3 regions of the Paenibacillus sp. D9 genome follow, and region 1 is predicted to be linked to each of the others. Evidence: riboswitches for the same ligand, from Rfam matches in the RefSeq annotation. Region 1 holds a riboswitch; each other region holds the start of a gene.
What was found. A riboswitch is a leader RNA that binds a small molecule or an ion and turns the genes downstream of it on or off. The one in region 1 is predicted to bind cyclic di-GMP.
Positions count from the first base shown of each region.

Region 2: linked by a shared signal. The riboswitch ahead of VE23_RS01345 (response regulator) and the one ahead of VE23_RS12965 (response regulator) in region 1 are both predicted to bind cyclic di-GMP.
Region 3: linked by a shared signal. The riboswitch ahead of VE23_RS15800 (amidase) and the one ahead of VE23_RS12965 (response regulator) in region 1 are both predicted to bind cyclic di-GMP.

Region 1 is NZ_JZEJ01000001.1:2,824,864-2,832,959, forward strand. Features, by position in the region: gene VE23_RS12950 (HD-GYP domain-containing protein) at 91-1,137, opposite strand; gene VE23_RS12955 (hypothetical protein) at 1,146-1,601, opposite strand; gene VE23_RS12960 (DUF342 domain-containing protein) at 1,623-3,005, opposite strand; gene VE23_RS12965 (response regulator) at 3,036-3,392, opposite strand; cyclic di-GMP riboswitch class I at 3,453-3,538, opposite strand; gene VE23_RS12970 (helix-turn-helix domain-containing protein) at 3,685-3,936, shown strand; gene VE23_RS12975 (hypothetical protein) at 4,078-4,356, opposite strand; gene VE23_RS12980 (helicase C-terminal domain-containing protein) at 4,654-6,222, opposite strand; gene VE23_RS12985 (Ger(x)C family spore germination protein) at 6,403-7,539, opposite strand; gene VE23_RS12990 (spore germination protein) at 7,536-8,096, opposite strand, start outside.
Region 2 is NZ_JZEJ01000001.1:278,832-286,927, reverse strand. Features, by position in the region: gene VE23_RS01350 (hypothetical protein) at 1-62, opposite strand, end outside; gene VE23_RS01345 (response regulator) at 507-1,211, opposite strand; cyclic di-GMP riboswitch class I at 1,296-1,381, opposite strand; gene VE23_RS01340 (arsenite methyltransferase) at 1,637-2,437, opposite strand; gene VE23_RS01335 (flavin-containing monooxygenase) at 2,684-3,739, opposite strand; gene VE23_RS01330 (MarR family winged helix-turn-helix transcriptional regulator) at 3,791-4,240, opposite strand; gene VE23_RS01325 (protein-tyrosine phosphatase family protein) at 4,345-4,788, opposite strand; gene VE23_RS01320 (ArsI/CadI family heavy metal resistance metalloenzyme) at 4,792-5,262, opposite strand; gene arsC (arsenate reductase (thioredoxin)) at 5,273-5,698, opposite strand; gene VE23_RS01310 (arsenic transporter) at 5,729-7,141, opposite strand; gene VE23_RS01305 (ArsR/SmtB family transcription factor) at 7,157-7,480, opposite strand; gene VE23_RS01300 (arsenate reductase ArsC) at 7,495-7,926, opposite strand.
Region 3 is NZ_JZEJ01000001.1:3,518,996-3,527,091, forward strand. Features, by position in the region: gene VE23_RS15790 (hypothetical protein) at 1-2,776, opposite strand, end outside; gene VE23_RS15795 (family 2 glycosyl transferase) at 2,773-4,980, opposite strand; gene VE23_RS15800 (amidase) at 5,104-6,000, opposite strand; cyclic di-GMP riboswitch class I at 6,125-6,210, opposite strand; gene VE23_RS15805 (nucleobase:cation symporter-2 family protein) at 6,307-7,611, opposite strand; gene VE23_RS15810 (xanthine phosphoribosyltransferase) at 7,605-8,096, opposite strand, start outside.

The DNA of each region.
Region 1 (8,096 bases):
AACAACAAAAAGCCTGCCGCTCGATGAAGCGCAACAAGCTTTCTAAAATAATGTATCCGGTTTTAATCGAAAAGCACGAAAGATAAATCGCTAAATGGACTTATCACAGTAAGCTAGTCCGGTATTATTTTTGATTACGGGCCCAAAGTCCATGATTCTGTTTTTAGACCACCTTAAATCATAATATTGTCCCTCTGATTCAACTAGAGGATTAATCAAGTCGTCTGGATGGATCATTACAATCCGAGCCACTTTACCATCTGACAAAAGAACTGAATCCCCAATCATCCTGTTCATTAAGTTTATGATGAAACATTGAACAATAACTGGATCAAATAATCCGAATGCTCGTTGGTATATTTCCTGAAGTACTTTGTATAGTGGAATTGCTTTCTTATATACTCGCTCTGAAACCATCGTATGAAACACATCGGCAACAGCCACAATCTTACTAAAGTATGCAATCTCTTCACTAGATTTTCCGTATGGATACCCGCTGCCATCTTCTCGTTCATGATGTTGTAGGGCAACCAGCGCTTGTTGATCCGTCATGTTTGGAAGTTTAATAATCATCTCATACCCGAACACCGTATGCAGCTTCATTTCAGCATACTCATCCGAACTTAATTTGTCTGCCTTATTCAGGATTGAATGCGAAATTCTTTGTTTGCCCAAATCATGCAACAGACCCGCAATAGCAAGGTCATTCAATTCTATGTCATGCAGACCCAACCATTTACCAATTAAATAGGATAGCACCGAAACTCCAATACAATGTCGATACGTATAATGATCTTTCTTTCTTAAACCCAATAAGACATTCGAAATATTATAATTGGAACACAATTCCTGAATCTTTGGCATTACCTTTTGACGGATCATTTGATTTGATGGCTTCTCGGTACTGTGGTGTATCTTTTCATATATAGATTGAACTTCAGAGATTGTTTCATCTATTATAAATTCGGTAATAAGTTGGGTGTCCGCATCCCATAGATTAACACCATGTTGTTGTAAGAGACCGAGATTATGATCATTTAATATGGTGCTCTTTGGTAAAAGCAAACTGCCTTGTCTAGAATAAATATTGTTATTTAATCTTCTCCCGATGAATGTTGTATTGTCGATAGGAATCACTCCCTCCCCTATGCAAGTCTCTTGATGCTGTTCTGATCAAAAGTCATTTCTTCTACTGGTTCAAAGATATCGGTACTATACCGATCAACAGTTACTCTGCCTTCAAACATTTTCTTTACAATTACCTTATTTATGGCTTTTAGGCTTGTCCCAACTCCAGTGAATCCACCCACATACATTGCAGAAATGGTATCTCCAGCCTCCAGTTTAGAACCCCTACATACAGAGTTATCTAGGAAGAATACGATATTGCCCGCTGAATAAAGATCACATTGAATAACACCTTCTCTTCGAATCAAAATATCCCCATTTGACTTTAATGTAGAGTTTTGAGCTTGGTTAATATTGATCTGAACTTGCGATTCTTGACTTAACGCAACTCTCATGAACGCTTCTTTCAATACACGAATGAAATTTTCCATTCTTGGAGCAGTCATCACTTCAACGATCTTGGTCGGTAACAAAAATAACTCCAAATAATCTTTTTATTGCTGCATAGCGTCCTTATTGTAAGTCTGAAGGCTTGAAATAACGCCAAGCAGTTCTTTCACAACTTCCCAAACCTGCTGATACTTGCTCTCGGTTACTAACAATAACGCTTGTCCATATCTAAACTGTAGTTTCTTCTTACTGATTTCATTCAATAACAATTTTACACTTTCCGCCATCTTCTCGAGGTAGTCCATTAACTGTTTAGAACCGTTATAAAGTCTGTTGTAGAGCATGCCGAAATACCCCGAATAAAGATTACTTCCAATTACATTACCCTTCACTGCAATACTTCCTGTGGCGGTTAAGGTTGAATTATAAACACTTCCAGATATATAAATGTTCCCCAGCGACTCAATAATCATGTTGTCCATGACATCGCCATACACAATAACGTCTCCAGCAAAAACGATATTACCTGTTTGCAAATCAACATTCCCTGGTACAATGAAGGCGGTGTTAATATCGAAATACTTTATCTTGTTACCAGTTATTCGCGGTCTTCCTTCTTTCCGAGCAATCACGATATCATCTGGTGTTATTTCAACACTTTCTTTCCCAGCAATGCGAATATCGTGAACCGGTTCAGGAAGTAATATATTTCCAAAGACATCATACCCCGCCTGACCGTCTACGGGGGGTGTCTTCTTTGCTATTACATCTCCGCTTTTGACAGAAGGAATATTCAAATGATTCTTAAAATCCACAAAACCTCTTACCTCTGTAAATATGTTCTCGATATTTTCTGAAAAGAAAATATCTAAACGAGCATCTTGACCCTGCACCGGAGCTTTTCCTCTGGCGATGGTCACTGGTCTATATGTAGGTTGAATAATCTCGGTTTGAATAACTGCAACATCAAGATTCATTTTGATATTCATGTTTTCAACAACCGCGAGAATATCCTGCAAGTTTAGTGTTTCCAAAATAATCGCTGAATCTTCTTTGGCAGTAAGGGTCAAATCTAAAGTTGAGGTATTATCAGATAACACCCACGCATACCTCTGTGGACGATGAACAATCAAATACGCTGTTAACTTATCATCCGAAACTTCAATCTCAAATAATGGCTTTTCTTCAATCTTCCACTCAATGACGCTTTCTGATGATATTTTCATTCTTCTATTGATCTCTTGACCATCGACAAATAGGATGACAGGTAATTGAGCTTCAATCGTCGGAATTTTACCCCCATTGGAGGGATTCCCGATAATGATTTTACCCTGTTCGACTTTAATGTATCCATCTTTTATTTGACCCTCTATGTTAATTCCCGCTACTGAAGATGACCCCATCCGTTCACTTTCCGACTCTTGGGAATCATGGTCAAGTTTCTTCAATAGCTTCAATATTTCTTGCTCACTGATAAAGTCTGACATACGAATCACCTCATCGACAGCAACTGAGAATTAATTTTCTAGAGCTGCTGTAACTAATCCTAATAATTCATTGTTGTCGAATGGTTTTGAGAGCACTGCAATATCTTTAGTCAATCCGTCATTTTCTAACACATCAATGGAGCCGGTGCATAGCAAGACTTTGACTGCAGGATCATCTTTTTTGATTTCTTTTATAAGCGAAATGCCATCCATGACAGGCATTTGATAATCAACTATCAACAAATCGGGTTTTGTATTGAAATAGGCGTTCAATGCCTCTTGACCGTTTGTCGCTTGTAAAACGACTTCATGACCTGCATCCGTGATTAAGGCTGAAATCAATAAGCGAATAGAAAAATTATCGTCTACAATCATAATTCTCGCCATAGGCATCCCTCCATTTGAAAATAAAAAACATCAAGTGATGTTATAGAGGTTCACCTTACCTTCGGTAACTTGGCAGCCGTGAAAATTATCTTCCTGAGGTCCATAATTTTGAGTCCCTACTTTCAATAGGTTTGTCGTTTCGTTTGTGAGAACTATGAAGTTCCTGTCGATTTAAATCTTATATAGTCCAATATTACTACATATATTTCTTAAAATAAACCCATTTTGTAGAGTATACTCCGTTGTTATCACCTCCATACTAACTGATTATAAAGCTCTAAAGGGGGTAACTATGACAGTTGAACTAGACTTTGCTAAAATTCTGAAAACGTTGAGGATTAACAATAAGTTGAGTCAAGAAGAACTAGCCTTTAGAAGCGATCTTGATCGAACTTACATTTCAATGTTGGAAAGAAGTATTCATCAGCCGACCATTTCTACAATATTTGCCTTGTCCAGGGCACTTAACATCAAAGCATCCGAGATGATTAAACTTGTAGAAATTGACTGTGAAAATGATATCGAATCGAATCAGAAAAATTAGTTGAAATAAGGACAACCAGAAGCCCGAATGAATTGTCTTCCCCTTTTCCTGTATTCGTGATAGTAAATAAAATCGCATTGAGTGGAGACAAATCAATCCCCCGACAATGCGATTTCTACTTACTACGTCCGAATGAGCAACTCAAAGGTCATTTAGTTTCCGTAATAGATACATCCCATCCCTAAGACCTGCGAAATAGATCCTCTCTTTTTCAATAGTACTCCGATGGTTAAGAATGTCTTCCAACTCGAGAAGAAGATCCACATGGGTTTGTGTTAATTCATCCTTAAGCAGCCTCTCTATTTCGTTTTGCCTAATTCGGAATTGTTCAACCTCCATTTGACTTCCAGCTTCCTTTGCAATTTCAATAAATCTTTGATCGAAAGCTGGTCTCAACCACTCTGGACCAATATTATGCATATTTACCCCTCCCTTCCTCTAGAATGTACCGATGTTACAGTGAAAGGAGAGGTATCTCAAGAAATTATTGGAACTATCTTTATAGATTACGGTTTTACTTTCTAGATTCTTAACTCTCCATCTCCAACAGTTCCTTGACCCAAGCTTCATCCGGCATCCTCACCAATGGAGCTCCAGAGTGTATTGTTTGTGTCATCAGTCGATGGAGCAATCGCGATAAAAACGTCGATTCCATATGTGTCCCCTCCTGCTTCCACTATAGCAGGAAGGAAGGGGAGGAACGACGGTGTCAGACCGTTATCGCTCACGGCCCATAGCCCGTCGTTCCGGCGCTTCCGGTTCTTCGTCTGGCACGCTGTCCACGGCTTCGTTTTCCCGTTTGTCCATATTTAGCAGGGTATTCGGTTCCGCTAGCCGCGCCGCTTTTGTTTGCAACTCCTGCTCCTTTTCAAAAGGAGCCGCGATCTGTTCCTTTGCCGTTTCCATTTGCTGACGCAGGGTCACAAGTTGCTCGCGGCAGTATGCCAATTTCGCGGGCAAATCCGACAGAGCGTTGTTGATGCGGCTTATATTGCCGCTGGCATCCGCTCCGAGCGTCACCATATGACCCAACGCACCGCGCAATGTCGCCTTGTACTCCTTGCCGAAGCTGTCGAAGGATAGCCACAAGGAAAATCCGCGGTAGCTGCCGATTTCCTGCGGATCGAGCGAAGTCATGCCTTTGCAAGCGTCCATCAAAGCCGCGCCTGCTGCCGTTCGCTCCGTATAGGTAAAATCCTTGATAACCATTCCGGGAAACTTCGATTCCTCCGATTCCTCCTGTACATTCGCTTTGGATCGTAAAAACAAAGCGGCATCCTGCTCATAGCCGACAATCCGTTCCTCCGTGGACTTGATTTGCTGCGGCAACATTTTGAGCAGCCGATCCTCCAGCGCGTAGCGTTGGCTCAAGTGGTTCGCTTTAAGCAGCTTGAGTTTCGACACTTGAATGTCCAAGTCCATCTTCTCCTTGATGTACGGATTGCCGGTCGCCAGCGCCTTGACCTCGGCATAAGAGAGGGCCGTCTCGTCAATGTCCTCGGCGGAACGCACCGGCGACTTGCTGGTCATGATTTGCGAAATGAAGCGTTGCTTGTTCTCCAGCGTCTGATAAAGATAAGCGTCCAACGTGTTCTCGGTGACGTAGCGAAAAATGTGCACATCGCTGTTTTGATTCCCCTGCCGGATAATGCGTCCGCTGCGTTGCTCCAGGTCCCTTGGACGCCACGGGCAATCCAGATCGTGAAGTGCAATCAGCTTCGTTTGCACGTTCGTGCCCGCCCCCATCTTAAACGTCGATCCGAGCAGTATCCGAACTTGGCCGTTGCGTACTTTGGCGAACAGTTCTTTTTTCTTGATCTCCGTATTGGCGTCGTGAATATAGGTAATTTCCTCAGGCGGTATGCCTTTTTCCATCAGCTTGCGTCGCAGCTCGTCGTAGACGTTGAAGGAACCATCCTGCTTGGGGATGGACAAATCGCAAAACACCAACTGAGTCAACCGCTGCTCCTGATGTTCCTCCCAATACCGGTAGACATTGTCCGCGCAGGCGCTGACTTTGCTGCCTTCATCGTCAGGGAGCATCGGATTGGCCAGCCGCTGATCGAGCGCCAGTTTGCGTCCATCATTGGTGATCGTCAGCATATTGTCCTCGTGCGGCTCCACTTGCTTCGCTCGTACCTGTTCGGCGCGGCGGGCGAGATCCGCGACCATATCGCGTTGAAACTCGCTTGGCGGTACGGATACATTGTGGAAGTAGGCTTTCGGAACCGGAAGCTGGAGCATGTCCGCCGTCTGAATGTCGGCCACTTCCTTAAAGACGTTCATCAGTTCCGGCAAATTGTAAAAACGGGCAAACCGGGTTTTCGCCCGATAGCCCGTTCCTTCCGGTGCAGTTTGTCAAGGAGGTTATAACTCAAATGAAACGGGCACCGGTCGCCCAATGCCCCATATAGGGGCAGTACCAGCGAAGCTGACACCACCCGCAAAGTAAATCACAACCAAATATCAAGGTGAAAGTTTATACCTGCCAGGGTACACGATTTGTACGTTAACGTTGATCGTTCGTAAGGAATCTTTGTTTAGTACAGTCCCAGATGCAATCCGTTTCCACGCATACGGATTCCTGCGAAAAAGAGATTCCCCTAGATTATAAATATCTATTCTCTTTTCAAACGCGGTTTGAAAGGTCTGCCTAATTTGATGCTCAATTTCTTTTTGAGCCAGTTGCGTGAGTTCTTGCTCCGTAACGTCTGCATGTAGCTCATTTACTCCGGCCTTCACCTTAACGGAAATATCGAAATATGCTTTGTCATATTTAACCCTTGGTTTGACGTCATATTCGGGTTTTTCTGCGACGAGAACTGCAACAAGCTTGTTATCGGAAAACAAGTCAACGGGCAGTCGGATTGTGTGTTTATTCAGCCATGGCAATCCTTTTATTTCTTCGAGGCTCATGCGTGCGTAATATTTGTCCTTATCGTATATTTGTATGCCTGAATATCTAAGCAGCTCATGCGGTTTTTGATTTTCCTTCCATTGATCCTTTCGAACAGATAATTCTGGTATGTAGCTTGTCTTCGCCTTTTCGTTTGAATCCATTACAAATTTTTGCAGGCGGATCGGAGCGAGGATAGAACGCTGCCGATAACTCTGTTCGGGGTTATGTAGAATCGATGCTTTTGGCGATAATCTGAAAAATGGAGTCGCAATTAAGACCTCGTCAAGGGGATCGCGCGTACTGAACACCCAAGCTAAGTACCTTATCTCACGATATCGGTTAATCAGTTCTAACACTTCACCGACTTTTCGTTCCTTCAATAACCTTTCGCTAAACAAGATTGCAGAGATTTGTCCCCAGTTTAACCTTTGTTGCGAAGTGCTGTATAAATCATTCGCTGCTTCTGTAAACGAGATACCTTTTCCTCTACCGATCCAGACCGGAGGTTGTTCCGCTTTCTGTTGTCCTTCCAGTTTTGCCACTGTCGAGAAATCGAGCAACTGCGCATAAATGATGTATTGACCATCCGCATAGTCAATTCCAACAGCAGTTACATAATTCATGTTTTGCACTTCGTATCTGCTCCAACATCCGGTGAGAAAGAAGGGAAGCAGAAGAACTGCGGTAAATTTGTATGCGTTCATTTCTGCTTATCCCCTTGGCTTGTAGAATCTTGAGTATTTAGCATGTCTGGCCGAGTTTTCCGCCATCTCCATGGTAATCGGAACAAGGCATTGGCGAAATCTTTATATGGAGGCGAAACCGGAGCCAGGTAAGGCAATCCGAATGAACGCAAAGAGGCTAAATGAGTTGTTAAAATAAATAAAGAAAGTAAGAAACCATAGATCCCAAGGATGGCGGACAGTGCGAATATGAAGAAACGCAAAATGCTAATTGTCCCGGCCAGTGACTGGCTGGATAACGTCGAACCGAACACTTGCGTAATCGCGCCTATGACAACAGTGCTAGGGGACAAAAATCCTGCACGAATCGCCGCATCCCCCAGAATGAGCCCTCCTACTACCGTAACCGTAGACCCAACCGCCGAGGGCAATCGAACACCGGCTTCCCGCAATATTTCCAAAAAGACAAGCGCGAGAAACATTTCTCCAGCCAAGCCCAAAGGAATGCCTAGCCGGTTAACGCCAAGTGTTGCAAGAAGGTAATAGGGCAGTTGGTCTTGATGAAACGCAAGAATAGC
Region 2 (8,096 bases), 2.5 Mb from region 1:
CTATAGGACATAAGCCATGCTTCAACTTTTTCATAGGGGATGGACTGTTGAGTAAGATTCATCAAACACCCTCCCCAATTCCAAGAAATACTACAACTCTCCTTCCGCAAAACTGCTGAATGAAGTGCAAATCAATCCATGTTAATAAACATAATTCACGCTCCGTTTCTAATTGATCCATGACGATCATCCCTTCATTGTTATATTGGGGACAGCCGCATAATTACGTAAGTTAAAGGCACCATCCTCTTCATTTTACGAGAGCCTGTCCCATTTTGATTTACTTCAGACTCCGATTCACGACAACAATCTCCAGCATTCATCTTTTTTCTCTCCACCTCCTTTGGTACGGGATAATATTCCTATTTTCCCTTAGATTACCCCTTCATTTTACCTATTATTAGTTCGAATGGGGAGGGTGATCTTTTTGTCACCCTCTGTCATGATAATTTTGTCGAAAATCCCCGAATTTTCCCAAAGCTTGTTTCAATTTCAGTCCCATTAACTCACGTAGCATAGTGCTGATCATACAGACCTCTTCGTTTCGCCTTCTCAGCAGCTTCTCGAATGGATCGGGTGTCGAATTTACGAGTGATATGCCGAACGTGCGATTTTAGGGTGTTCGAAGTAATGCCAAGTAATTCTCTGATAATTGTCTGTCGATAGCCCAAGCCTATGAGTTGCAAAATTTCTTTTTCCGTAGGTGTGAGCATGCAATGCAATTCTTTTCGCTTTATAAGCTCGATCTCACTACGGATTATCGTCGCGACATCCGCATGGAGAGAGGACTGACGTCGGTGAGCTTCTCTGATCGCAACCGGTATGTCCATATAGTTGGACTTTGTAATATAATTGACCGCTCCGGCAACAACTGCATCGACCATGACTTCCGGATCATGTATCGAAGAAAGGACAATAATCGGTAACTCTTTATTTCTGAGAATCTCCGCTACGGCGTCCAGCCCGTCTCGTTTGGGCGAATTCAAAATCATTTCCAAGATCATTACGTCTACGTCTAATTGTACACTCGCTCGAATCGCTTCCTCTTTTGTCGAAACGATGTTAGATAAATAAATATCTGGCTCGGATTCAAGCAACATAGCGAGTCGCTGTTGCCAAGCTAGGTCACCATCCGCCAGTAATACTTTGATACTCCCGTTCCTACGGATCATATCTTTTATCTCTACAGAAAAGCTTGTTTGTTTGTTCATAATCGATCACCTCTTTTATTTTCAAATGACAAAAAGACACGCCCTCTCACTGGCGTGCCTGCTTGTCATCTTGGTGTGGTTTGAGAGGGTAACCCGGCGATCATTGCACTAGTGCAGAAGACCCGTGGCTTTGCGTCCCTGTCTTTCGATCAGGTTTGCCTTTTTTCCTAGTCTATTCGACATATTGAATTAATTTATTTTACCATATTTCAATAGATGCCAAAAAGTTTGCTTGGTGTCAACCTTAGTAACGTATGTTCGAACATAGCGCAACCCACTTCTTCTTTCGGGGGTCTCGCCAACATTTTAACGAAAATATACGCTAAGCAAAGGCGAAGGCGCTGCCAACTTACCGGCAGCGCCTTATTGTTTATGCCGAACATGTTCAACTCAACTCGAGCTGCAACAGTTCGGCCCTTCACGGCTCAAGCCTTGATGGCACGTATCGCGGCAGACACCAGGTATTGTTCGACATTTGCGCCGGGAATCCAATCCTTGATGAACGTCTGGGATTCGTCTTTAGGTTCGATCTCAATTTGGGTAAACCCGCTTTGCGCAAGCATGGCTTCCAACTCCCCGATAGAGGAAGCTCCTGAAATACACCCTGAATAGATACGGTCGATATCCTGCTTGATTTCTTCCGGAAAATCGGCTGTTGCCACGACATCCGATATGGCCAGTCTGCCGCCGTCACGCAGCACACGGAACGCCTCGTCAAACACCTGCTGCTTCGATGGGGACAGATTAATGACACAGTTTGAAATAATCACGTCAACCGAGTGGTCCTGAACCGGCAGATGCTCTATCTCGCCCAACCGAAATTCCGTATTGGTAAATCCGCTTTTACTGGAATTTTCGCGGGCGCGGCTGACCATTTCCGGTGTCATATCTACACCAATGACGCGGCCGGAAGCGCCCACCTGACGGGAGGCAAGAAAGCAATCAAACCCGCCGCCGCTGCCCAGGTCCAGCACGACTTCTCCCGGTTGCAAAGCAGCAATGGCTTGCGGATTGCCACAGCCGAGGCCCAGATTCGCCCCATCTGGAACGGCTGTTAATTCTTCTGACGAGTAGCCCATTTTAGCGGAAACATCCGCGGCCGAACCACAGCAATCATTGGCTGGCGCTGGCTTACAACAGGACCCCGCCCCTACGTCCTGTAAGGCGATTTCTTTATACCGATTCCGAACGTTTTGACGAATTTGATCATTACTTACTTGATTCATGAAAGTTCACTCCTTAGTTTTTTATACATCAACAGCAGCTCGTAACGCAGCAAGCCGTTGGTGTTGCACGAATGATTGGCCGTCGGTTAAAGAATCGGACCGATTGCTTTTGCATAGCGTCTGACCATTTCCACGCTTCTCTAGCAGATCGTTCGATTTCCCTTTGGCGTTGTTTCATAAGCATTTCCGCAGCAAACCAATTGAGGTTCAAGTCGGTCCCATCCTTTTATCAAAAAATGTAAGCATTCAGTGTTTAAGGTGATGCAAAAGCTTTTTAACAACAAACTGCGCGTCCGGCCCCCCCCCCCTTATGGTAGCAGAAGCAAAGGAACGCTGCCCTTCCAGCCCCACATAATAAAGTCCCGGAACGTCGCTTATGCCTGCTTGATGTAACGGCCTTCCTTCCGAATCCAGCGCGCCAATCGCTTGAAGGTAGGGAAGATACGGCCGGTAGCCTGTCGCAAAGATCACCGTATCTACCGGCTCTTTTGTCCCGTTCGGCCAAATCACGCCATCCTCATAAAAGGATGTGAACATCGGTTGTTGATCTGGTTTTCCTGCCGCTACTTTTTCTTTGTACCCGCCCGAATCGTTCACCGCACTTGAACTCGGCGCGGTTTTCCCGAACCGCCAAAAAGGAAAGGTGTCAAACCCAATCAGTTTGATCCAAAAATGCACATCCTGATCCAACAGCCTCGATTTCATGAATTGGATCGGCCGGAGTACCGCTAAAGACGTCTTGCTCACCTCGGCCAGCTCAACTCCGATCTGTACGGCAGAATTGCCACGCCCGACCACCACTACGCGTTGATTGCGAAATGGCTCCGGATTCCGGTATTCGGAGGAATGAAGTGTGCGGCCTTGAAACGCCTCCTGCCCCGGTAAAACTGGCGTATAGGGATTGTGAAATGAGCCGGCCGCATTAATGATGGTGCGTGCCCGAAACGTATCCCCTACCATCGTACGGACCGTAAACCCTTCTCCATCCCTTTCGACCGATGCTACGCGTTGATTGGTTCGGACCGGCAATTGAAATTTTGCCCGGTAATCCTGTAAATAACGAATGACTTCATCACGCTTGGGATAGCCATTCGGATCGCCGGGGAATGTCATGCCTGGCATCGACGAGAAACGTGCCGGAGAGAACAGTTTGAGACTATCGTAATAACGCGGCCACGAGCCCCCCGCCTCGTCGCCCGCGTCCAAAATCAGATATCGAAGTCCTTTCTTCTGTAGATGATAGCCGGAAGCCAGACCCGCCTGCCCCCCTCCAATGACAATCGTATCCAATACCTCATTCATACCCAACACCCTCCGATTTATTTGCAAAATGCAAGTATTAGAGAAAAGAAATCACCCGATGGGGGTGGAACAGCAAAGGCTGGATTTTGACATAGCTTCATTCAAAAGCTTAATGGAGCGAATGACCGTTTCTTTTTCAAAATCGTTCATGTGAGAGAAAATCTCTGCTAAATAAGCGTTACATTGCTGGTCAATCGTTGTGGCTACATATTTGCCTTCTGTCGTGAGAGAAAGCACAAATACCCTTCGGTCGTTGGGATCGGGCGATTTTTTCACTAAGTTCATTTTGATTAACGATTGGATTTGTCGGCTAAAGGTCGTTATATCGGTTCCTAACGCCTCGGCTACCTGCTGAATGGACGGTTGATGCTGACGATCGATCTCGTAAAGAATATGGCTTTGCACTAAGGAAATATCGCAGCCACCGGCGGTGCAGCAATTTTTATTGAGAAACCCAAAACGGCGTGTCATGATCTGAAATAGTTCGCGAACATTTTCCACTGTGATTCACCTCATGTTTCAGTTATACAATATATATTTGCAAATTGCAAATATTTTTAATCGCACAAAAAGAAAACCACTCGGCTGAGTGGTCTCTTGCTTGCTTATTTACCGGGATATAGTTGGTGCAAACATTCTCTCTGTGATGGCTTAATATCAATGATGTTGCGAATGCTCTTTGCCTTGGCCTCGGCTTCGTCAAGCGTATCGCTTAATCCCAAGGCAAGCAAGGTGCCAGCGGCTACCGTACCGGTCCGTCCCTTTCCTCCGCCACAATGAAAAGCAACTTTCTTGTTTTGGTGATAAGCTTCGGTGACGGCCTGGATCGCTTGACCGAAGGCTTTTTCTTGCGGCATAGCGGCATGATCTGCTAACGGAATTTGAATCCATTTCGCACTCGCCGCTGGATAGGTGCATTCCGTCGCTTCGCCGCGAAGATCCACGATCACGTCGATACCTTCATTTTTTACCATCGATTCCACATCAGTTGCCGCGCCCATGAAAATTTTATCCGGAATCAAAGCATGGTAGGTTTTTTCAGACGCCATAGACTATACTCCTTTTTTAAACGATCCAAACTCAATCGGAACCGGGGCCGCTGGCGGCGCGCAGCAAAGGGACAAATCCCTGGCTTCTCCGGCGGATTCGAATTCGGAATCTTCTTTTGTGTAGAAAATCTCCCAAGCGTTGCCGTCCGGATCATACACCCAAACTTTATCCTGCACCGCATAGCAACATGTGGTATTCATCTCGTCAATCAGCAGCAGTCCGCTTTGACGAAGCCTCTCCCCTATGGCCAGCACTTCTTCCGTATTATTGACTTGGAAGCCCAAGTGATTCAGTACACCCTTTTGTTCGAAGGGGCGCACATTGAGCGAAAAATGCAGCGCCGGTTCTTCTAACTCGAATTTGGCGTAATTATCTTTAATCTTACTCGGTTCGGCCCCAAAAAAAGCGCGATAGAACTCCAGAGACTTGTTCAGCTCCGTACAGTTTAAAGCAACATGCATTCGTTTGATCATCGTCGCCACCTCATTTCCCTTCTTTGACGAATTGTTCAATCCGGCTCTTAATCGAATCGCGAACGGTGCGGAACTGGTTCATGATTTCTTCTTCGGTTCCGGTTGCTTTTGCCGGATCATCAAAACCCCAATGCCATTTCGTTACGTTCTTGTTGGAGATCACAGGGCAATGCTCGTCGGCGTGGCCGCATAAGGTAATGACATAATCGGCGCGATTCAAAATGTCCGGATCGATCACATCGGAGGTGTTTTTGCTAATATCTACCCCAGCTTCTTGCATGACTTGCACCGCACGCGGATTCAGTCCGTGTGCTTCAAGACCTGCGCTTTTGACTTCATATTTGTCGCTGCCTAGCGCGTTTAAAAACCCGTCCGCGATTTGGCTTCTGCAAGAATTTCCGGTGCACAAAAAATAAATTAACGGTTTTTTCTCCATGGTGAACAATCTCCTTTTGATTTCAATTCATTAATCGCCTTGATGAACTCTTTTCGCTTGTTTACTTCCCATAAAAGACTTCATGATCATTGCAACCACCACCAGGACGACCACAATCACCGCAATACATAGCCATACATTCACCTGTAGCGTCTGGAGAACATAAAGCCATACATAAAGACCGGTGAGCGTTATGAACAACGTGGGAATGGTTAACAAGATGCCGACTTTAAAATAATAGCCCCATCTGATTTTCACGTTTTTTGTGGATAGTACATGCAGCCAAAGCAGCGTGGCCAGGGAGCCGATTGGCGTAATTTTCGGCCCTAAGTCCGAACCGATCACATTCGCATAGATCAGCGCCTCACGAATGAATCCATCGGTTTGTGTACCTTGGATGGCCAACGCATCAATCATGACCGTTGGCATGTTGTTCATAATGGACGACAGGATGGCTGCAATAAAGCCCATCCCTACGGTAGCCACAAATAACCCTTTGTCTGCGACCGCTTGAATGACGCTGCCCAGTGCATCCGTAAGTCCGGCATTGCGCAAGCCATAAACGACCACATACATGCCGATAGAGAAGATCACGACAGCCCAGGGAGCGCCTTTTACCAGTTTCCAAGTATGAATCGCAGGGCTCTTTCTCGCCGCGAACAAAAAGGCAATCGCTGCAACCCCGGCAATAATGGATACAGGGATCGAGAAAAATTCGCTAATAAAATACGCAACAAGCAGCGCGGTTAAAATGACCCAAGATAACTTAAACAGCCGCATATCCTTGATGGCTTCCTTCGGCCTTTTCAGTTGCGTGAGATTGTAATTGTTCGGGATGCTTTTCCGGAAATACAGATACAGCACAATGAGGCTCGCTATGACGGAAAAGAAATTCGGAACAATCATGCGGCTCGCGTATTCCGCAAAACCGATGTTGAAATAATCGGCGGATACAATATTCACCAAGTTGCTGACGACAAGCGGTAAAGATGCCGTATCGGCAATGAACCCACTCGCCATAATAAACGGTAGGATCATCTTTTCATCAAACTTAAGCGCCCGGACCATGGCGAGCACAATCGGCGTAATAATCAAGGCCCCGCCGTCATTGGCAAACAGCGCGGCAACCGCCGATCCAAGCAGGATGATAAATACAAACATGAGTAGACCGTTTCCGCGTGCCAGCCGCGCCATATGCAAGGCAGCCCACTCAAAAAATCCGATTTCATCCAGCACCAGTGAGATTAAAATAATGGCCACAAACGCCAAGGTGGCATTCCACACGATGCCGGTTACGGTGCCGACGTCAGCGAAGCTGACCACGCCAAATATTAAAGCAAGGATCGCTCCGACACTTGCCGACCAGCCGATGTTTAATCCTTTCGGTTGCCAGATGACAAAAAGCAACGTTACCAAGAAAATGAAAATCGCTACATAAACCATATGCGTCCTCCTGAACTACGTACAGCAATCATTGGTTTCGCAAACGACAGGCTCAATCATCGCCGCTTGCGAAGGAATTTCCTTTAGAATATCCAAAATATAAGGCTTGTCTTCCAGGCAGAGCGAATAATAAACCCATTGCCCCCTGCGGGACTCTTTGACCAAGCCCCCGTCCCTCAGCTTGCGCATATGCTGACTGATATTGGGCTGGCTTGTTTTCAAAATGTCCACGATCTCGCACACGCACAGTTCCTTCACCTGCAACATGGCTACGATAGTGAGCCTGTTCCGGTCCCCTAATAGCTTCAAGGCATCCGCTACTTCTTCTAGTTTGCTCAACTGCTTCACTCCTTTTAAGCGACGGGAATGTCCATCCCTTTTAACAACCCAATCACTTTCTCCCGAATCTCGTCACGCGCTCTCTTCACGTCTTCCAGGCTGCCGCCGTCTACGGCCAACGGGTCAGGGATGTTCCACTCGACGTTCATGATCTTAAACGGTACGATAGGACAGCGCTCCACAATTTGTTCGCACAGCTTGACGATCGCATTCGACGCTAGAAAAAATTTCATATCAATTTTTTTGCAAACATGCTGGGAAAGATCGATGCCTACCTCACGCATAGCTTCAATGGTGTAAGGATGCACTTCTTCGGATGGATTTAATCCAGCACTCTCCACCACTACATGATCCCCGCCATAAAACTTGGCAAAAGCTTCGGCCATCTGACTTCGGCACCGATTTTGCCCGCAAAGGAAATAAATTCGTTTGACTTCCCGTTTCATTCTCCCACACTCCCCTACCCGCTGTAAATAGCCATATAATTATTTGCTTATTTCTATTATGATCATATACGCCAATTGTTAACGCAGTATCAACGTTGAAAAGAATATTTTAGATATGTTTGATAGATAATCAAATATACATTTGAATAATCGAAAAGTTTGTTGTATGA
Region 3 (8,096 bases), 690 kb from region 1:
TCTTTCCGTCCAAATAGAAGTTGCTGCCGCCCGTTTGAAACGCCCCGGGGGTCAAAGCCGACTCGTCCGTATAGACGGCCTCTATTTTCCTTCCCCCTTTGGTGACATACTCGGAGGACTCCATTCTCTTCATCCGCTCGAAAAGTCCCGTAGACGAGACCGTTGTATAATACGAACCCCGGCTTGCATTGTAACTCGGCATCACAAGCAGCTCAGCCTTGTCCTTATTGTCCATTCGGATTTGGAACTCGGCGCCGGACCAGTTCTCGTTGACGTCGGGTGCCAGCATGTACTCGCCTTTTTTGCGATCGACGGTGTCGAGATAGATCATCAGCTGCTGCCGATTGAAATCAGGCCATCGGTTGAACTCCGCCTTGATGTGGAAGTAGGACTCGTCCGCCGCATAGGCAATGGAATTCAGAGGCCCGGAGCCTCGAAGTGTCATGGAATAATCCGTGAGCGCCTGGGACTCCAAGGCGAGAATGCCGTAATTCTGAGCCGGATCCACCGTGTTATGCCAGAGGCTGCCCCGCATGGACGGAACCGCGGCGGCCTGGAAATCCCCGCTGCCTGTGCCCCATTCATCTGCCCATTCATAGAGCAGCCCCCCAGCGGCTCCGCTGTCCCGGATCAAGCGGATGAGAGAGGCAAGCCCCTCCCCTTGCCCGGCCTCCGTCATCCCCCTTCCTGTAGACAGACCGAATTCACTGATCAGAACCGGATGCTCGCTGCGGGTGATCAACTCGCTGACATAGGTTCCGTATTCTCGGTAAGACGGCTTCCCGGCCGAGTCCCTTGCCTGGAACGCAGGCTTGTCCGGAAAGACGTTGTATGCGCTGAAGATGCCGCCAGCCGCTTTGGAAGTCGGCATCAAGCGATCGAAATCTACTGTTGGCCGATCGGCTTCGCCTGCCTTCTCGTACCCCCTCTGGTACACCGACTCAATCTCGGGAATGCCTACCATTCCGGCAGCATGCTGCATCCCGTACTTGGTCTGCTCATAGGCGTAGGTTTTTTCTAGAAGCGACGCAAGTGCATTCTCGGTTGGAGTGCCCTTGCCGCCAGTCGTCACATAGTCGCCGTCGAAGGCAAAGAAAGCATTCCCGTCATCCGTCGCCTGCACGTTCTCCGCACTTAATTCCGGATCCATCAAGTATCCCAGCACATAGCCGGACACATCATTGGCATACAGCTCGGTTCCCTTGCCATCCGCTTGCTTGATTTCGGCATGGCCATGCATTGCGTCAATCACCGTTTCGGTTTGTTGGGCGAACGCCGCCCGGTAATCCGCATCCAGGTAATTGCCGCCGCGAGGCTTTGCATCCACGGCTATGTTTTGCATGAGGTACAGCATTCGGTCAGGATGGTCATGATTGTATATATCCAGCGCGCGATAGAATGCCGATGGCATCAAGGTGTATACCCGAATCGTATTGGCGTTCATGCCTGCGATTTTGGAGAGCCAATCCGCATAGAAGGCAGGATCGTCCGGCAGCTCGCCTTTGTCGTAGCCCGGAATGCTTGCCCCGATGTCGACGCCGTTCACATAGAGCTGCTGCCTGCTCCCGTTCTTATAGACGGAGAACTGCTTTCCGTCCAGTAAAGGCAGATGCGCCCGTTGTTCCTCGCCAAGAGCTTCGATTTTTTCTGCAGGCTTGGTATCCTTCAGCACTTTCGACATGAATGGCACATAAAAATGCCAATAGAAATAGCTTAGATCCCCTTCGCTCTTGACGCTGAAATACCGGTAAAGCGTGGAAGCGCCGATAAAGGAATTGATTTTGGAAGGGCCGCGATAGTCGGTGAAATCTCCGGCGAGATAGAAAGCGCGCTTGCCTCCGGCAGAATGAGAAACAATGGCAGGAAACCGGCCATCGAGACCAAACGGCTTCAGCTGGTTTTGTCCTTCATCCGTAAGATTCAGCTTGTACCATGCGATGACAGATGCGTCCTCGGCGGGCTCCACGATCTCGAACCAGTTGTAGAAATCCACCTTCTGGGCGCCGTAATCGCCTTGATGCTCCTCATCCATAGACAGCTGGACGGAGCTTCCCGTAAATCCGGCATCGCGCTGCAGGACAACGATTCGGCTGTTGCCCGCGATGACAATGCCCGCTCCCGACAAACTCCATTTTTTGCCGTATTGCTGTTCGTAGGTAGCACGAATCCAGTTGGGCACATCGGCGGTTGACGTCAGGTCCGAGAAGAACTTTCCTGCCAAGCCGGTAAAGGCGACGCCGAAGATGGACTGAAGCTCCTTGGATACCGACGGCGAGGTCGGATCGCCCGCAATATTGTACTCTCCGATTACGGTTGCGCCCTTGGCGTAACTTGTAGCAATGAAACCGACTTCTTCTTTGGTCAAACCCGAAATTCCGGCTGCCTCGACACCTTCGGCCCTTGAATTTCCTGTGCCGTAAGTATCCGAGATGAAGATGGCGTCGGGAATCCGGTCCAGCTTTTGAAGCGGCTTGTTCACCAGCTTCCCTCCGGACATGAAATTCCCGTAATAATCCGTGCGGAAACCATAAGCCTTCCCGGTTTCGGGCTTCCGCATTTTCAAATGGTCCATCAGCCAGAACAAGCCGCGCTGCTTGCTGTAATCGAGCTGCTTCACGTTGCCGGATGCTTTCGTTTCGACAGGAAAGGTTTTGTTGAGCACGACGATGTCGAGATCCTTCGATGGCGCAGCGAGCCACAGTGCGAACGGCGCTCCCAAAGCAACGAGCAGCAGAAGGAGCAGAAGGTACCGCGCTTTGATTTTTTTTAGTTTCATTTTTCCGTCAAACCCTCATTTTCCGGCAATGCCGCAAATCCCTTTTGGAGAATATAGTAGGATGGCTTCAGGCGCTCGTGATAGGACGGCTGGTCCCACTCCGCCCAAGCATACGGCTCCATGGCCACAGGCTGCTTGGAGGCTGCGCCCGAGTCGCCGGCCAGCTTCTTGATGCCGATATTGAACCCCTCTGTCTTAATCGGGGATATTTTGCCGCGGGTGCGCATATCGTCGATGATCATTTTTTTGGAAGGATCCATCACATTCAGCAGCTGCCATGGAATACGGATTTCCAGCTGTCCCTCCGAGTAGTAGAAATCGCTCAGCGAGTAGTAGTCCGGGCTTTTGGGGTTCGCATTTCCGTAAGTCAGCTGCCCCGTCTCGTAACCGGTGAAAGGAATCACGGCATTCCCGGGCGGAATGACGACTCTCTTGTTCAGAGCGAGCCGGATCGGGTTGAACAGGCCCGAATTCTTGCGGCTGGCATCCGGATGATCCTCGATTAGGCTGGTCTGCACCGCGTAGCGGAAAAGATAATTGTCATAATAGGGATCAACGAGAAGGCGGGAGTCGTTTTTCCCATGTATTTTCAATACAAAGTCAGCTTGCCTGCCGAAGCTGATTCCATAGGCCGAGAAGCGGTCGCTGCCCTGACCTTCGATGCTGTCGATGGGAAGAAGCAGCGTATCCTTGTCAAAATCATAATTCCGGGCATCGATTCTGAAGTATACATACGCCTCGTCGCTCTTCACGGACAACTTCGTTTCCTCATCCTCATACAGGGGAGCGTCCCCGGCCCAGTCATCGACCTGGCCGTCCACGGAACGGATGGTCTCGCCATTGCCGGGGTCGAAAGCAAGCAGGCCGAAATGCTGCTCGTTCGTCTGAGGATTCGACCAGTAGGGACGGGAGTCCGGTAAATCGAGATCATTATTGTTCCAGGTCCGCTTGAACCACTCGTCCTGCCACGCGAAGACCAGACCTCCGGCGAGGTTGGCCGCATGGATGTCATTGATCATATGAACGAGCATATCTCCCTGGGTCTTCTCGTCGATGAATCCCTGATTGAAGCCTGTAACCCTGTTTTCATGAGCCTTTCCCCTAGACGCCGGGATGCCGAATTCGGATACCACAATGGGCATGGTATGGATTTTCTTGATATCCTCCAGATAGGCAAGGTAGGGATCCGGCTTGCCGTCCAGCCCCTTGTAGTTGATGTAGTCGGTCTGGAAGCTGAAGGTATCCGGGTAATAAGGATAGACATGATAGGATGCGAACATGCCGGGCTTGAAGCTTTCATGTCCTTTGACATGCTCCACGTTCACAGACACGAGATCTTCGTTCTTGTAAGGTTCGTTGGGGTGTTTGAGCGGATCGGTCGTGACCCAATTGGAAAAGGCGAGGGCTCTTTGCATCTTGTATTTCTCGGATTCATAACCGATGATCTTATCGCCCACTTCGGCCAGGAAGGCCTCGAAGGGTGAAGCTTGTTCGGTATAGAGATATTTGCCGTTGTATTCGCTGCGGGCGGGATTGTTTTCATTGGTTCCGACGACAAAGGAAGGCTCCCATTCGATTCCGAGAATCCAGCCGATGACATAACGCGACACATCCGAGGTATACGTGCCGTCCGCATGCCCTTTGTTGACGGGCAGGTATCGGTCTCCATGAATGATGTCGACGATTTCCTTGCCGCTCTCGACGACATCATTCAGTATCTTATCCTTTTCACCGAACGCATCCTCTATCGTCAACACATCATTTTCGTTCACCCATACGCCATGGATCACATAGATCGGCTGCTTGCCGTCCTTTTCCCGCTGTTCATTGAAATCGAGCAAGGCATTGTAAAACTGCGGGCGCTGAATCGTGTAGACCCGGATGGCATTGGCGTTCATTTCCGCTATGTACTTGAACCACCGAAAGTACTCCTCGTAAGTGATGGCGACTTCTCCGGGAAAAGCCCCTGGTTTTCCGGCGCCAAGGTTAACGCCTTTGATGAACATCCTGCTCCACTTCTGTCCGTCATGGACATAAAACGAAGCCGAATCCGTCTTGCTGACAAAACTTAAACCGCCCTCCTGTTGGAAAGCGGTTTCAGAACTCTCCTTCTTGGGAGAGAGTGAATATTGATAAACGATTACGGCCCCTAGAACGACAAAAATCGCCAAAAATCCGGTTAATATCTTCATTTTTCCAGTCATGTCATAACCTCCTTTGCCATTCTATAGGCAGTTTCACCCATATGTCAACGCAATTCCCAGTAAATTGGTCCCATATAAAAAGCGAGCTTCCGGAGGAATTCCGGAGCCCGCTTGAAGGAAGAGTTAGGTCATTTTCATCCAGCTGTCGTAGTGATGAATGGCTATGCCTTCAAAAGCAGAATTGGATTTGTATCGTTGGTACACCTGATCAAGCTGCTCATACATATATTCCTTTTTCTTTGCATAAAAGGTCACGAAGCTGTAATCGGGAGCCAGCTTGCCGGTCTCGACGGCAACCGACCCTCTTACCTGATATTTCTCGAACAGCTTCATTTGCGCTGCCGATACCGACAGGATGCTTTCGTCTCCGGCGGCCTTGTCACGGTAAGCCATGATCGTGATGAATTTCACTTGCTTGCAGAGCCACTCGGCAAGAAACCCGGCTCCATACTTATTGTCATATTTGACGCCATGGAACCAAAAGGGAATATCGATTCCGAGCTCCAGCTGATTTCGATCGGCCCACTCCTGAAACGACCGCATCATGGTCTGATAGTTCTCGATGTACCGATTGGCGTTCTGCTCGTACCCTTCGGATTCATAAGGCTCGACATCGAGATGGATTCCGCCGAACCTCTCCTTGTCGGAGGCTGACTGCTGATAGCCTTGAAGCCAAGTCAGAAATGTCTGTTGAAGGGCGGATCCTCCGGCCTCGACCCACTCGGGAGCTCCGTCCAGAGCGTGAACGCGAATCCCGCGCTGGGAGGCTTTTCGGATGAAATCCTTGTAGCAGCCGGGCTCAATGGCGGGATTGATCTGCAGATGCAGCAGACTCACTCCATTGGCAGCCAAGTCCTCGATGATAACATCCGTCTGAGAGACGATTTTTGAAGTATCCCACAGCCAAGTGGATAGGGTCGGAGCTTTCGTGAAAGCATGGCTCGCTTTGGCATCTGCGACTCCGGAACAAGCGAGAAGAAGCAAGGAAAGAATGCAGATCAATGAAGTTAATTTCATCACGGTATCCCCCGCCTGCAACGGCTTCAGCGGCCCGGAAATAAAAAACAGTCCGGGAAAGCAACCCGAACTGTGTAGGATACACATAAAAAATAAGAAGAAGGGAACCTTCTTATTTCTTTCTTCGTTCGGCAACTGGCTGCCATAGGCTCTCGCCCTTAGGCCCTCTAGTTTTGCGTCCCTGCCTTTCCGACAGGTTTGCCATTATCGTGAAGCACATCAGTAATAATGAAATCATAATCCATGAACCGCTAAAAGTCCAACCTTATCCATTCAGAGCCCTTCCCAGCAGACACGGCTAAAAACGCTCTACGAAGCTTCCTGGGCTTCCTGGTATGCGGCCGGAGCAGCTTCGCGCTGGCGCCGCGACATCATGATGTTGAGGATGATCGCGGTCAGCGATCCCGTGACGATGCCGCTCTGCAGCAGCATGGACGCTTCCGACGGAAGCTGGCCGAACATCGCCGGCACGGTGGCGGAACCGAGGCCGACGGCGAGGCTGCATGCCACGATCATCAGATTGCCTTCCTTGCGCAGGTCGACTTCCGAGAGAATGCCCATGCCGGAAGCGGCGACGGAGCCGAACATGACGATCATGGCGCCGCCCAGCACGGCGCTGGGCACGACGGTCGTCAGCGCCGCGAGCTTCGGCAGCAGGCCGAGCAGCACCATGATGGCGCCGGCAGCGACGATGACGCTCCGCTTCTTGACCTTCGTCAGCGCAATGAGCCCGACATTTTGGGAGAAGGCCGTATAAGGGAAGGCGTTGAAGATGCCTCCCAGCATGATCGCAGCTCCCTCCGAGCGGAGGCCGTTCACGATCTGCTTCTCGTCGACCTGCTGGTCGGTCGTCTTGCCGACAGCGAGGTATACGCCGGTCGATTCCACCATGCTGACGATATTGACGAGGATCATCGTCACGACGGCGACGAGGCTCACATGCGGAGCGCCGAAGTAGAACGGCTGCGCGATGCTGAACCACGAAGCGTCCCAGACGCCGGAGAAGCTGACCATGCCCATCGCATACGCGGCTGCTGTGCCTGAGGCAAGGCCCACGAGCACCGCGATCGCTCGCATGAAGCCTTTGGCGAAGCGGCTGACGACCAGAATGACGACGAGGGTGAGCAGCGCCAGCAGCAGATTGCGCGGAGCGCCGAAGTCAGCCGCTCCTTGACCGCCGGCGGCGTTGTTCATCGCGACCGGGATGAGCGAAAGCCCGATAATCGTGACGACCGATCCGGTGACGACGGTCGGGAAGAAACGCAGCAGCTTGCCGTACAGAGGTGCGGCCAGAAGAACGAACAAGCCGGACAGGATGATGGCTCCGTATACAGTCGCAAGGCCGTATTCCTTGCCGATGACGATCATCGGCCCGACCGCCGTGAACGTGCAGCCGAGCACGACCGGGAGGCCGCTGCCGAAGAAGCGCGTTTTCATGACCTGCAAAAGAGTGGCGAGGCCGCAGGTGAACAGGTCGGCGGCGATCAGATACGCGATCTGGGTCGGCGTGAGCCCGAGCTCTCCTCCGACGACCAGAGGAACGACGACGGCGCCCGCATACATGGCGAGCACATGCTGAAGGCCGAGCGTGACGGTTTTGCGGCGGCTCAGCATCCGGCCCCGTCCATTCCGGCGGCGCCGGCCGCAGCAGGCTCGGCTTCAAGTTCGCTGACATACGTGACTCGTCCGGGCGCCATCGAGGCGATCCGGGCCAGGGAGTGCACCTCGACTCCGCGCTCCTCCAGCAGGCCGCGCCCTTCCTGGAAGCTCTTCTCGATGACGCAGCCCACGCCGCACAACCGAGCGCCAGACTGCTTGACGATATCGACGAGGCCGACAAGCGCCGCTCCGGTAGCAAGGAAATCGTCTACGATCAGGACGCGCTCTTCCGGTCCGAGATAGTTCTGGGAAATACTGACCTGATACGTCTCCTGGCGAGTGAAGGAATGGACCTGAGCCGTGTACAGGTTCTCGGTGAGCGTCACCGCTTTTTTCTTCTTGGCGTAAACGAAAGGCACTCCCAGCGCGATGCCCGCCGCCATGGCGAACTGGATGCCGCTCGCCTCGATCGTCAGCACCTTCGTAATTCCCCGGTCCGC